2 regions of the Mesorhizobium sp. CA10 genome follow, and region 1 is predicted to be linked to the other one. Evidence: riboswitches for the same ligand, from Rfam matches in the RefSeq annotation. Region 1 holds a riboswitch; the other holds the start of a gene.
The links. A riboswitch is a leader RNA that binds a small molecule or an ion and turns the genes downstream of it on or off. The one in region 1 is predicted to bind thiamine pyrophosphate.
Positions count from the first base shown of each region.

Region 2: it holds a riboswitch for thiamine pyrophosphate, as region 1 does, so the genes downstream of both, LB535_RS10540 (Ykof family thiamine-binding protein) here and thiB (thiamine ABC transporter substrate binding subunit) in region 1, are expected to answer to the same signal.

Region 1 is NZ_JAIUHV010000009.1:251,975-259,138, reverse strand. It holds gene LB535_RS20255 (ABC-F family ATP-binding cassette domain-containing protein) at 1-353, opposite strand, end outside; gene LB535_RS20250 (thiamine diphosphokinase) at 355-999, opposite strand; TPP riboswitch at 1,135-1,240, shown strand; gene thiB (thiamine ABC transporter substrate binding subunit) at 1,286-2,296, shown strand; gene thiP (thiamine/thiamine pyrophosphate ABC transporter permease) at 2,390-4,015, shown strand; gene thiQ (thiamine ABC transporter ATP-binding protein) at 4,012-4,800, shown strand; gene LB535_RS20230 (M48 family metalloprotease) at 4,954-6,420, shown strand; gene LB535_RS20225 (caspase family protein) at 6,574-7,164, opposite strand, start outside.
Region 2 is NZ_JAIUHV010000004.1:58,363-65,526, reverse strand. It holds gene LB535_RS10555 (ABC transporter substrate-binding protein) at 1-283, opposite strand, end outside; gene LB535_RS10550 (ABC transporter ATP-binding protein) at 280-1,053, opposite strand; gene LB535_RS10545 (ABC transporter permease) at 1,050-1,835, opposite strand; gene LB535_RS10540 (Ykof family thiamine-binding protein) at 2,172-2,780, opposite strand; TPP riboswitch at 2,771-2,883, opposite strand; gene LB535_RS10535 (hypothetical protein) at 3,103-3,447, shown strand; gene LB535_RS10530 (dihydrofolate reductase family protein) at 3,989-4,390, opposite strand; gene LB535_RS10525 (DUF2934 domain-containing protein) at 4,619-4,873, opposite strand; gene LB535_RS10520 (hypothetical protein) at 4,981-5,190, opposite strand; gene LB535_RS10515 (DUF1236 domain-containing protein) at 5,319-5,618, opposite strand; gene LB535_RS10510 (DUF982 domain-containing protein) at 5,834-6,184, shown strand; gene LB535_RS10505 (hypothetical protein) at 6,365-6,586, opposite strand; gene LB535_RS10500 (DUF1236 domain-containing protein) at 6,803-7,102, opposite strand.

The sequences.
Region 1 (7,164 bases):
TTCGGCCGCTCCTCGCCGGTCAGGCCAAGATGTTCCATCAGATAGGTGGCGCGATGCGGATCGTCGGCCGGGCCAAGGCCCGCCTCGACATAGGCGCGCACATCGGCGAAGCCGTCCATGTCCGGCATCTGCGGCAGATAGCGGACGGTCGCCGAAGGCTGGCGGAACACCTCGCCGTCCTGCGGCTCGATCATCCCGGCGGCGATCTTGAGCAGCGTCGATTTGCCCGAGCCGTTGCGTCCGACCAGCGCGATCTTCTCGCCGGCGGATGCGCTGAGCGCCGCGCCGTCGAGCAGCGGGGTGCCGCCGAAGGTCAGTTTAATGCCGTCGAGGTTGAGGAGTGGCGGCGCCATGTCAACTTTCTGGAAGAGGATAGGGATGGGCCAGAAGCAGCGCCCGGCCGCGCTCCAGCGCGATGCCAAGCTGCCCTTTGACCTCGTTTGATATAGTGAGCGAGGAACCGAACGCCACCTCGACGCGGTCGAGCGGCCATTTGGCGCCGGTGACCGTCAGGCCGGACAGGTCGGAAAAGCCGAGCACCGAAAACAAGGTGCCGTCGTCATAGTCGAAGCTGGCCTTGCCGCGCAGGATGGGGGCGCCTTCCTGCGCGCCACTGGTCAGCAGCACGGTCGTGCCAGCCTCGGCCAGCCGCACGGCCAGCGCCAGATGCAGGAAGGCATGGTCGGCGCGCTTGCCGCCAAAGGCGCCGGCCAACACGAGGCTGGTGGCGCCACGCTGAAGCGCTTCCGCTATGGCGAGCTCGCCATCGGTCATGTCCTTCTCGGCCGGAAAGACTTTTCGCGGCACGGCGGCGAGATCATCCGGCAGGTTCGCCGGCACCGAGTCGAAATCGCCGACCCAAAGTTCGGGGACAAGTCCAAGCATGCGGGCATGGCCGATGCCGGCATCGGCGGCGATGACGCGCGAGCCAGCGATCTGGCGTTCGAGCCGGGGCGTGCGGATAAGCTCGCCGCCAAGCAGGATGGTGAATGTGCCCATGGCCGTCGCCCTTACCAGCCCGTCGGGCGAAACGGAAGCGGGATGCCGCGCGCTTCGGCTGCGAGCCTGCCGGCGAACATTAGCTGCCCGGCAAACTTCCGCTTGCGCGCCGCTTCGGCCGGGCCTATCTGTCGAAACGCTCTAACGGGGTGCCGGACGTGATCCGGCTGAGAGGCGATCAAGCCAACCCGCTGAACCTGATCCGGTTTGTACCGGCGGAGGGATTAGACGTTTCGGACCATCCGGCGCCTCAATTCCTTGTCACTCGAACGAAGGAGGCGCCGATATGCGCGCAATACTGTCCCATCTCATTCTCGCAACCGGCTTTGTTTCGCTTCTGGCGGGCGTCGCGCCTGCCGCTGCGAAGGACAAGCTCACCGTCTATACCTATGAAAGCTTTACCGCCGATTGGGGTCCCGGCCCGGCGGTGAAGAAGGAATTCGAGGCCGAATGCGGCTGCGATCTCGAATTCGTCTCGGTGGCCGACGGCGTGGCGCTCCTCAACCGCGTCAAGCTCGAAGGCGCCGGCACCAAGGCCGACATCGTGCTCGGCCTCGACACCAATCTCACCGCCGACGCCAAGGCGAGCGGACTGTTCGCGCCGCATGGCGAAGTCTCCGCCATCGACGTGCCTGGAGGTTGGAGCGACGACACTTTCGTGCCTTTCGACTACGGCTATTTCGCCGTCGTCTATGATACGCAGAAGCTTAAAGTCCCGCCGAAGAGCCTGAAGGAGCTGATCGAAGGCGCCGGCACGGACAAGATCGTCATTCAGGATCCGCGCACCTCGACGCCCGGTCTCGGGCTGCTTTTGTGGGTGAAGTCAGTCTATGGCGACAAGGCGCCGGAGGCCTGGGCAAAGCTCAAGACCAAGGTCCTGACGGTGACGCCGGGCTGGAGCGAGGCCTATGGCCTGTTCACCAAGGGCGAGGCGCCGATGGTGCTGTCCTACACCACCTCGCCGGCCTACCACATGGTGGCCGAGAACACCGAGCGCTACCAGGCGGCCTCGTTCGAGGAAGGCGAATACCTGCAGATCGAGGTTGCCGGCATCACCACGACGGGCGCGAAGAACCCGCTGGCGCAAAAGTTCATCGCCTTCATGACCGGACCGAAATTCCAGGATGTCATTCCGGAAACCAACTGGATGTTCCCAGCCGGCAAGACCGACAAGCCGCTCAACCCGGCCTTCGACAAATTGGTGAAGCCGACCAAGACCTTGCTGTTCAGCCCGCAGGAGGTCGCCGCCAACCGCAAGGCGTGGGTGGATGAGTGGCTGGCGGTGATGAGCAAGTAGGGCGTCTCGGTTATTATCCTTCCAAGATGATCGCTCTACGGCAGGACAGAGGGGGGCGCGAAGGAACGCGGCATACGTTAACTCGAACCCTGTATGTGCAGCGTGCACCCCGTGCCTGACTCCCGCATCACTGCCGGTATCATCGCGCTGGCGGCCATCGCCCTCCTCATCGGCGGTGCCTTCGCCGGCCTCGCCGTCGAAGGCGCGCACGATCTCTCCGGCGCTGCCGCCGCCTTCGACAATTATCTCCTGCGCGTCGCCCGCTTCACGCTGTGGCAGGCGGCTCTCTCGACGCTGCTGTCGGTCGCGCCGGCGCTGCTCGTGGCGCGCGCTTTGTCGAGACACCCAAGTTTCCCGGGACGCCGCCTGATCCTGCAATTGTTCACCGTGCCGCTGGCCTTGCCGGCGATCGTCGCCGCACTCGGCATTCTGGCGCTCTACGGTCGGGTCGGATATTTTGCCGGCGTCTTCGCCCGACGTGGCGGTGCGGATTGGCCGGGGATCTACGGCCTCTCCGGCATCCTTGTCGCTCATGTCTTCTTCAACCTGCCCTTGGCGACGCGACTGTTCCTCGAGGCGCTGGGCACCGTTCCGGCCGACCAGTGGCGGCTGGCGAGCCAGCTCGGCATGGGTGCCTGGCCGGCCTTCCGGCTGATCGAATGGCCGGTGCTGCGCGCGGCCCTGCCGGGGATTGCCGGGCTGGTCTTCATGCTCTGCATCACTTCCTTCACCATCGTGCTGACGCTCGGCGGCGGTCCGGCCGCGACGACACTGGAAGTGGCCATCTACCAGGCGCTGCGCTTCGATTTCGATCCTGCGCGGGCCGTAACACTGACGTTTCTTCAGATCGCGCTCACCTTCGTCGTGGTCGCAGCACTCACGCGGCTCGGCGCCAACACGGTCGGTGATGCCAATCTGCCGGTGGCGCCGCGCCGCTACCTTTCTGCGGGCCGGCTCGAAACCGTGCTGAATGCCGGCCTCATCATGCTTGCCCTGCTGTTCGTCGCCGGACCGATGCTGGCGACCGTGCTTTCAGGCCTGGAGGCCGATCTCGGCCGGCTGGCAGGCGAGGAAGCGGTGCGCCGCGTCACCCTCACAAGCGCCGGCCTTGCCCTGCTTGCGGCGCTTCTCAGCGTGACGCTCTCGCTGGCGCTGATCGCGGCACGGCGCGCGCTGGCTCTGCGGGGCCGGGCAGGCGGGGCCATGGGCCTGCTCGAACATGCCGCCGACACCGGCGCCGGCTTCGTGCTCGTGGTGCCACCGATCGTGCTCGGCGCCGGCTGGTTCCTGGCGCTTCGCCACGTCACCGACGTCTTTGCCATCGCGCCGGCCATGGTCGTCGCCGTCAACGCAGTGATGGCGATGCCCTTCGCCGTCCGCGCCGTTCGCCCGGCCTATGACGCGGCGAGCGAGCGCCACGAGCGGCTTTGCCTTGCGCTCGGCATATCCGGCTGGAACCGGCTCAGCCTGATAGACTGGCCGTCGCTCAGGCGGCCTTTGGCGACCGGCTTTGCCTTCGCCATGGCGCTGTCGCTCGGCGATCTCGGCGTGATCGCGCTGTTCGGCAGCGATTCCGTGCAGACCTTGCCCTATCTGCTTTTGGCGCGCATGAGCAGCTACAGGACAGCCGACGCCGCGGGACTTGCCTTGCTGCTCGGCCTCGTCTGCCTGATGCTGGTGGTCGCGGCCGACTGGCTGGGGCGGGAAGGAAAGTCATGACGACGACCATCGACGGCATCGCCGCGCAAAAGGGTCTCCCCGTCGCGCTGGATGGCGTCTCGTTCAGCTATGGCGAATCTTCCTTTCGCTTCGACGCCGAATTCGCAGCCGGCAGGATCACCGCCATCATGGGGCCGAGCGGCTCCGGCAAGTCGACGCTGCTCAATCTGATAGCCGGCTTCGAAGTGCCCGATGCGGGCAAGGTCCTGATCGGCGGCGTCGGTCTCGGAAACACGCCGCCTTCGATGCGGCCGGTGTCGATGGTGTTCCAGGAAAACAATTTGTTTGCGCATCTTTCCGTCGAAGCCAATGTCGGGCTCGGCCGCTCGCCGTCGCTGAAACTCGGCGACGCCGATCGCGCGGACGTCGCCGAGGCGCTGGCGCGGGTTGGTCTTGCCGGCAAGGAAAAGCGGCTGCCGCGCGAGCTTTCCGGCGGCGAGCGGCAGCGCGTGGCGCTGGCGCGGGTGCTGCTGCGCGACCGGCCCGTTTTGCTGCTCGACGAACCTTTCGCGTCGCTCGGCCCGGCGCTGCGCGACGACATGCTGGACCTTGTGGCCGGCATCCATGCCGAGCGCGAAATGACGGTGTTGTTCGTCACGCATCAGCCGGAAGATGCGCGCCGCATCGGGCAGGACGTGGCATTTCTCGACGAAGGCACGATCGCGGCAGCCGGGCCCGCCGAGGATTTCTTCGATCGGTCTGGACCGGATGCGTTCCGGCGCTATATCGGCGATCGAGGCGGCACCGTTGCCGGATCACAACATGTTGCCCGGAAGCGGACATAATTTATGGCCAAACCGGCAATGGGCGATCCGGCGTTTCCTTGCCTTGTCCGGGGGAGTATGGCTAGGTCCGGCCATGCTGGTCCGGATGGGCCGTGATTTGCCGAAAGATTTGGAAAGGAAGCCGACCTGTCGAGCGGCGCTGAGAAGGTGTGGATGAAGCCGCTGGCACGATTTCTCGCGCTGGCGAGCGTCGCCGTGCTGGCGAGCTGCCAGATGTTCACGCCGCCGGACGTGCAGGAGAGCGGCTTCCAACCTTCCGACAAGCCGATCACCGTCGACAATGTCGTGGCCAACGCCAAGCTCGCAGAGATGGCGAAGGCGCAGCACCCGCGGATTCTCGCCACCTATGGCGGCGAATATTCCGACCCAAAGCTCGAACGCATGGTGGCCAAGGTCGTCGGCAACCTGACGGTGGTATCGGCCAACCCGACCCAGACCTATCGCATCACCATCCTCAACTCGCCCAACGTCAACGCCTTCGCGCTGCCGGGCGGCTATCTCTATGTGACGCGCGGCCTGCTGGCGCTGGCCAATGATTCCTCCGAGCTTGCCGCCGTCATCGCGCATGAGATGGGCCACGTCACCGCGAATCACGGCCTGCAGCGGCAGCAGCTCGAAGCCGAGGAGGGCCTGGCGACCAAGGTGGTTTCCGATGTGCTCGGCGACAGCCCGACCGCCAAGGCGGCGCTGATCCGCGGCAAGCTCAGGCTCGCGCAATTCTCGCGCAACCAGGAACTGCAGGCCGACGCCATCGGCATCAAGTCGATCGGCGAGGCGGGCTATGATCCCTATGCCGCCGGCCGCTTCCTGCAGTCGATGTCGGCCTATACGGATTTCCGCTCGGTGAGCGGCGCCACCGACGCCAGCCTCGACTTCCTGGCGACGCACCCGAACACGCCGCAGCGTATCGAGCTGGCGCAGCGCCTCGCGCGCAATTTCGGCCCGCCCGGCGTCGGCACGCGCGACCGCGACGCATTTCTGGCCGGCATAGACGGCCTGCTTTACGGCGACACGCCGGAAGAAGGCTATGTGCGCGGCCAGACCTTCATGCACCCCAATCTCGGCGTCTCCTTCACCGTGCCGAACGGTTTCGTCATCGACAATTCGGCGGCTGCCGTCACGGCGACCGGGCCTGGCGACATCGCCATCCGCTTCGACGGCGTGGCGATCGACAAGTCCGTCTCGCTCACCGATTACATCCGCAGCGGCTGGGTAGCGGGGCTGGAAGACGCCAGCGTGCGCCGGGACACGATCAACGGCAACGATGCGGCGACGGCGCATGCCAGCGCGCAAGGCTGGCAGTTCGACATCGCGGTGATCCGCGCCGGCGGCCAGGTCTACAGGCTGCTGACGGCCGCGCCCTCGGCCAGCACTTCGCTGGACCCGGTCGCGCGCTCGGTCAGCGGTTCCTTCCGCGTGCTGAGCCCAGCCGAGAAGGCGGCGCTGAAGCCGCTGCATATCCGGGTCGTCACCGTTCAGGCCGGCCAGACCATGGGCTCGCTCGCCGCGCAGATGGTCGGCGTCGATCGCAAGCTCGATCTGTTCCGCGTGCTCAACGCCATGTCGCCGGGCGCGACTGTGTCGTCCGGCGACAAGGTCAAGATCGTCACCGACAAATAAGACCGACGCCCCGCTTTCCGGCGGCTTCCGCTTGATGGTGATGGCGTTTCGTTGAATCGCCATCACGATCCTTGTTGGAGCATGATGTCGTCCGAAACCGGTTCCCACTTATCGGGATCATGCTCTCTCGACGCTGCCACGCCATCGCTGCTGCTATCTGATCCCGTCAGAGCCGCCGGTGCTGCCAGTATCAGTGCCGCCGGAATCAGTGCTGCCGGTGCTGCCAGTGTCGGTGCTGCCGGAGTCAGTGCTGCCGGTACTGCCAGTGCCGGTGCTGCCAGTTTCGGTGCTGCCGGTGCTGTCACCGTCGGTGCTGCCGCTGTCAGATCCGCCGCCGCGGGGCTCGGGGTGATCGCCGCCATTGCCACGCCAAGATGCGGATCCGGTGCCGTTCGGTATGCGCTTGGCCGGTATCTTGGTGACCGGTGGCGGCGCTTTTGGCGCGGGGGTACGGACCACCTTTATCTTCGTGACCACTTTGGTCACCACCTTGGGCTTGCACACAGGGACCGTCTTTTCGCTTCGCTTGGGCGAGAGACCGAGAATGGCCATCGAATAAGCCTCCTGCCGGTCGATGCCGGCTCGGAGGAAAGCCAAGGCGCGCGCCGGGTCGGCGGGCACGCCGTTGCGGCCTTCCTTGAAGATCACCGCAAGGTCCTTGGTGGCATCGACATGCCCCATCGCCGCTGCCTGGAGCAGCAGGTCCAGTCCCTTGCCGGTGTCGCGCTGGACGCCAACACCGTC
Region 2 (7,164 bases), on a different contig from region 1:
GCGTAAACAGGCCGAGCGAGCCGGAAATGCCGAAATCGGCAACCTGGCTGGCGACCAGCGTGCCCGAGCCGGTGTCGCCATAGGGCAGGATTTCGACCTCGATGCCCGCATCGCGGTAAAAGCCCTTGTCGCGGGCGACGAACAGGCCGATGTGATTGGTGTTGACGGTCCAGTCGAGCGCGACGGTGATTTTTTGCGCGGCGGCCCGGGCACGTGCAGCAGTCCCGGCAAATGGCAGGCTGGCGGCCAGAAGCATCGCTTGACGGCGGGTGAAGTCGGTCATCGGTTTTCTCCATCGGATGGTCGGGAAATCGGTTCGGCGGCGCCGAGCAAAATCTCGAGGATGCCGGCTTCGATCGCGGCTGCCTTGCCGGCAAGTGCAGCGCTCTCGGTGCGCGGGCGCGGCAGCGGCACAGCCACCTCGCGCACCACGCGCGCGGGCCGTGCCGACAGCACATAGATACGGTCGGACAGAAGCACCGCCTCGCGCACGTCATGGGTGATGAGCAGCGCCGTCCAGCGATGGTTTCGCCACATCGTCTCCAGCCAGCGCTGCATGGCCGCGCGGGTGAGCGCGTCGAGCGCGCCGAACGGCTCGTCGAGGAGCAGCATGTCGCGCTGCTGCACGACGGTGCGCAGCAATGCCGCGCGCTGGCGCATGCCGCCGGACAGCTCGGCCGGCCAGGCGCGCTCGAAGCCGGCAAGGCCGAACTCGGCGAACAACGGGGCCACGCGCTCGCGCGCCGCGCGGCGCTTTATGCCCTGCACCTCAAGCCCCAGCGTCGCATTGTCGATGACGCGCCGCCACGGCATCAGCGCATCGCGCTGCGGCATGAAGGCGAAGCGGGCGCCATCGAGCGGCGCGCCGTCGAACCGCATCTCGCCCTCGCCCCGGATCGCGCCGGTGAGTAACTGGAACAGTGTCGACTTGCCCGCGCCGGAGGGGCCGAGGATCGAGACGAACTCGCCCTCTTCGACATGCAGCGAAATGCCTGCCAGAACCTCGAGCGCGCCGAAGTTTTTTCGCATGTTGCGGAGCTCGAGCCGGGTCATGGCCGGCCCTCTCCGGAAGGCTTGTCGCCATAGCGCCCCGCCCTTTCGCTCTTTGCATTTTCCCAGGGCATGGCGAGACGCTGGCCGAGCACGGCGAGGCCGAACAGTGTGAGCGTGAGCGCCGAGTTGACCGCGACGGCGGCGAGCACCAGGTCGGGGCGGAAATTGTTCTTGGCGCTGAGCATGTAGATGCCGAGCCCTTTCGCCGCGCCCGCATATTCGGCGAAGATGGCGCCGACCACCGCATAGGTGATGGAGATGCGCAGTCCGGCGAAGAAATAGGGCAGCGCCGACGGCAACCGAGCGAGCCAGAAGATGCGCCGGCGGCCCGCTCCCATGGCGGCGAGCATCTGGCTGACTTCCTTGGCCGTGGCGGCATAGCCCGCGACCAATGCCACCATCATCGGAAAGAAGGTGACCAGCGCCACGAGCAGGATCTTCGGCAACAGCCCGAAGCCGAACCAAAGCACCACCAGCGGCGCGATCGCCACCAGCGGCAAGGTCTGGCTGGCGATCAGGAGCGGGAACAGCGCGCGGCGCAACGGGGCAAAGAAGTCAACCAGCGCCGAGAGGATGAAGGCGGCAACGAGCGAGCAAGCAAAGCCCGCCAGCGTGGCGCGGATGGTGGGAAGCGTGTTGTCGGCCAGCGCCGCCCGGTTCTCCCAGGCCTGCGCCAGCACGCGCGAGGGTGCAGGGAGCACGGTAGGGGCGATGCCGCCAAGGCGGGCGTAGAGCTCCCAAGCGACGAGAAGGAGAGCGAAAGCCAGCGCAGCAGGGAAGATCTTGGCGACGGTCGTGGTGAAGGCTGATCTCCCCCCTAGAGGGGGAGATGGCCGGCAGGCAAGAGGGGGGCGGGTAGGAACGCCAGCTTTCGAAACTTGTGCGAAACCAATTGGCGAACGCCGCGTGCGCAACCAGTTGAGCGGTCGGCGGGACGGCACCCCCCTCTGCCCTGCCGGGCATCTCCCCCGCAAGGGGGGAGATTCGCCGTCACCTCTGCCTTCGCCAATCGCCGAAGGTTCCCCTCTCTCCTGCGAGATGGGCCTGGGGGCATCTCCCCCACGCGATGGATCAAGCCAAACAGCCACGACATCTACCTCGATAGATCGAGCTTGCGCTCAAGCCGCGGTCGGGCTGTTCGCCGAAATGGTGATGTCGAGCGTCACGTGACCGGCGCCCGGCCCGAAGCGGCAGAAGGCTTCGTTCAGCGTGGCGAACACCGCGCCGGCGTCGCCGCGCAGCTTGGTGCAAAAATGCTTGGAGCGTTCGAAGACGCCCGACTGTTTCAGGAAATCGATGCAGCCATAGATCTCGTCCATGTGGTCGCCGGTACCCATCACATAGAGCGAGAATTGCGCCGCCACCGGCTGGTTGGTCGAAAGCGTGGCCCCGACGGCGCGCAGCGCGGCGCGCTTGCGGTCGTCGAGCGGGATCGCCGGGCCGCCGATCTCCTCGGAGCGGCAGATCGGGTCATCCGGCTCGCCGGGGCAGCCGCGCGAGACGGCTGCCGACAGAACACAATGCCTGCCGCTTTTGGCGGCCGCCACGAACAGGTCGCGCATGGCTGGGAACAGCACCTCGGGCGGCCCGACCAGCAGCGTCGAGATATCGTCGGTTTCGATCCTCAGCCTGTCGCGGTAAGGATCGAGCGCGCCAAGCGCGCCAAGGATCACGCCGACGAAATCGTCGGCCATGGGATAAAGGGAAATCTGTGCGCCGGAAAACATGGCCCGCCTCGCTCCGCTGGTATTATCCAGATCAGCTTTAGGGTCCGGAGGCTTGCCGCCACCATCTCAGCCCCGACCGTACGAAGCACCCCTGTGGATGGCGGGGTTAAAGCACTGTTTACGGTGCTGGGAAAGCGCTTTTTTGCGGTGTCGGTTGGGCCAACCGCCCATCTCCCTATGGGAGATGCCGGTGGTTATAAGATTTTTGTAGTTTTCTTATAACTGCTTTATCTAACTATTTTGTCGTTCAAATTGTACGAATCTCGCTTGATTGCTTTTCGTACGTAAAGTACGATACCTCCCTTTCTTTGAGGGGATTTGCTTGAACACCGCGAACCATGCCGCTTTTGCCGACCTCTCCCACCCGTTGTTGTCGCCTTTGCCGCTCGCCGAGCGCGAACGCCTTGCCGGCGCCTGGCGCATGGCCAGCCAGGACATCGCCGACGACATCCGCTTCATCCGGCAATATCTGAAGGTGATAGCCGAAAAGGAGGAGCGGCTTTCGACCGGCACGCTGGTGCATGGCCGCGCCTATGTCGAGGCGTGCGCGGCCTGGCTGCCGGAGACGGCGGCGCGGTATTTGCGCAACCTCAGGCTGATCAGCGAATGCGAAAGCGCGATGATAGCGGCGGGAGTCAGGTTTGCCCGATCGAGCGATGCGTGGTGAGAGCGTTCTGACCTCTTCCGTTAGAGAAGGGAAGGAACTCCAAGGCCGCCAGCGACGCGAACAATCATGCCGCTGCAACCCTCGGCTCTGGGCCTCGAAAAATGCATCGTTTCACACAATCGCCAATTGGTGGACGCGGGCGAGCGGCCGGGCGTTAATTCTGCGCAGGCGAAGGAGGGTAAAGCCATATACCAGGGAGGAATTTCGTTTTGATGGACCAACAAATCGACATCGGCATACAGCCTGACGATCAGCCCTACGAAGTCACTTCATTCGCCCGCAAGCATGGCCTGACGGTCCCGGTTGCCGACGCGGTCCTTTTCGCCAAAGGTCCGTCGCCGTCACGCGCAGCTTGCGACATGGCAGCGCTTGCCTTCCTCTGCGCGGTCGCGCGATACGCCGGAAAGCAAGGGACGCGATAGCCTCCTCTTATAGCTTAATTGCAACCCGCCTGCCGCCGGCGTGGCTGGCGGCGGCGATGCCGAGCGTGCCGGTCAGCCGGCCGCCATGGTCGAAGCCTTCGCTCAGAGGTCGTGACAGTTCAGCGGGGAGCGTAGATGCGAAGCATGGTGCCGTTATCGTAAGCGGCCGTCACGAGGACATCTAGCTTGAGCGCGTCGGTCAAACCGCTGAATAGCGGTTTGCCACCGCCATAGGCGATCGGCCGAGTCAGGATGACATACTCATCAATCAGCCCCGCCTTCGACAGCGCCTGAGCGAACTCTGCGCCGCCCCATGCAATGATTTCGCCGCCGGGTTGCTTTTTCAATTTAGCGATTTCCTCGTGCAGGTCACCTTTCGCAATAGTGGACTCTGGCCAAGTCGCCTCTTTCAGCGTTTTCGAAAACACGACCTTGGGGATGTCGTTCATCGGCGCGGCATAGGCATCCTCGGATTTTTGCCAGTACGGCCCCATTTCCTCGTAACTCACGCGGCCCATGATGTGTGTGCCAGCGCGACTGATGCGATCGAGTTTCCACCGCTTGAGCTCTGCCGTTCAGGAAAACCGCCCGTCGACATTCCCACCGGCCCTACGACATATCCGTCGACCGACATGGTCATGATCAAGACGACTTTGCGCATGGTCGGTATAGCCTCCGGGCACAGTTCTCACACGGAGCGTCGCACCGTCACATGATCCGGTGAAAAGGGGGCAGGCCTTGGCTGGCGGTCAGCCCTTGGTCTTCTTGGCGGGGGACTTTGCCTTGGCCGGGCCCTTGGCGGGCTTCTCCGCCTTGGCCGCTTTCGGCTTGTCGGCCTTGGGGGCGGCGGCCTTTTTTGGGCTCTTGGCTTTCGGCTTGCCGGCCGCATCGACTTCGGCCGTCGCCTGGTCCCAATGCTCCTTATGAGCGCCTTCGGGCCGGCCGGCCTGCTCCCAGATCTCGTGCGCGCGCTGGCGAATGCGTTCGTGCCTGTCGTCCGTCACTGTCGCCTCCTGATGTTGGGACGGTTCCCCGGCGCGAACATTAGCCGAATTTTCGCGTGTCGTCTTCGGTATCACGAACAAGCGACCGACCTGGACGGCAATTTCGCTCAGTGTCCGTCGGTGACGACCGCGATGCCCAGATGCGCTGCCTTTTTTGTAATCAATCCGGCTAAATCCGCGTCAGAGCGGTCGGTCCCCGTGCGCTGGCGCAGCAGGGTAATCGCCTCGTGCATCGACAGCAGGCCAGTCCTATGCTCGGCTAAAAGCTTGTCGACTTGGCGTGCGATGTCAGGTGATTCGACGTGTGGATGATGCATGGCAACGACTCCTTCCGCGCTTCGTTGCCTCCCAAACCACTGCCTTATCTTAGGCCTTATGCCCGGATGCGAAAAGAGCCCGATCCTTGCCCAGTGCTTCGGAGGATCGGGCTCTTCCAGGGCTGGATCTACTCGATCACCTGAACAACGCGGCGCGTGCCGGGATCGATCAGCACCGTATGGTCGTTGACGACCGCATAGCGGTACTGGACGTCCGGAACCTGCTGCAACTCGACGGTGTCAGGCACGGTGGAGCCGACGCCAAGCTCGAGGCCGAGCACATTGACCGAGGCGATCGGATGCTTGTGAACATATTCCTTGACCACGGTCTGCTGCTCGGGGGTGACGATCACCTCGTCCGCGGCCGCTATGCCGATGCCGGCCATCAGAGCCAGGCCGGCGACAGCTGGAATGAGGGTGGTTTTCATCGTTTCTCTCCTGTTGCGTTGGTGAGCTCCGCCCTGCCTCCGCAGGGGCGGAAACACGAGCAGGTCGAACATGGGAGCTCCCGGGGCAAACGCCGCCGGCAGGGTGTTGTTCCGTCAGCGGCGACTAAATGATTTGGCGGAACCTTCGCATCGGCTCCGCATTTGGAAGGCATTGAAACTGCCCAAGTCGTTGAAATTCAAAGGATGCCGCAGTCATGCAGGAAGGCTCCATCAGAAGCGACATCGAACTTCGTCCCCCCGTGGCCATCGCGGTGGGTGCCGGCTTCAAGCGCGAGATCACCTCTCTTACCGCGATGCAGAACTTTCTCAAGGAATGGCCGCAGGCCATGCGGGGCGGCAGCTACGCCAACGCATTCCGCGCCTGCGAGGCGGCGCGGAGCGGAGAGATCGATCTCGACAAGGCGCGACAGGCGTTCCTGGTCTTTGCGCGGAAGGCCGGGATCGAATGGACGGGCGCCGATCCCGTCGCGGTGCTGCGCGAAGCAAAGATCAGGCGAATCCGGGCACGCGAAAGCCGGGCACCAAACCGGCACGTGCCTGGCTAGGCCCAGCCTAGACGCGTTCGGCACACCATGTGATCGGCGTTGTCATGCAAGCTTTGGGATTTGGCCGGCCGATCCTGAGAGCAAGCTCGGCGCCTCCTGGCGTCCATTTTGCCTGCAGACCGCCGCCTTCCCGGCTGACGGTCGGCTGAAACGATCCGGGATCTCGACTGGTGGCCGCTGTCAGTTCGGCGCCGATTCGCCCAGCGCCTCGGCAACGAAGGACGCAGCGATCAGATCGTCGGCCTCAATGCGTAGGGAGCCCTCGCCGCCCCCCATGATCGCCGCGACCTTCTGGAAAGCCTTCATTTCATGCTCGGTGATCCGGGCGTCTTGCATCCTGGCTTTGAGATGGGCAACACGCATCCCGAGCGAACGAGATGTTCCGATTTCTCGTTTCGACATGTTGGTAAACTCCTCCTCGCCCCGCCCGTACTGTTCGCCACTGCCCGTATTTTCACGTTGCCACTGGTTTGTGTTGTCTATGAGACAACGTGAACCAGAGCCGGTAACTCAAGCGCTGAGGGAAGGTTCCGTTAGCAGATGGTAACAAAATAATAATCGGTTAATGGCCCGTCGCCGTAACCAGGCGGCGGGCCATCCGATTTGGTGCCCTATCGATCAATCGATGACCTTGACGATCTTGCGGGTACCGGGGTCGACGATCACCGTCCGGTTATCGACGACGACGTAACGGTATTTCACGTTCGGCACTTCGTGTAATTCGACCGTATCGGGAAGCGTGCTGCCGACATTCAGCTCGACGCCCGGAATCTTAACAGAGGCCAACGGCTGTTTATGCACGTATTCCTTGATCACGGTTTCTTGCTCCGGCGCGATCACGACATCCTGCGCGGCAGCAGCGCCAATGCCAGCAAGAAGCAGGAAGCCAGCGGCGGCGGAGGTGAGGTGCATTTTCATTGGTCGTCTCTCCTATGTGGATCTGAATCGAATCGCCTGAATGCTGCGCCTGCGATTTTCCA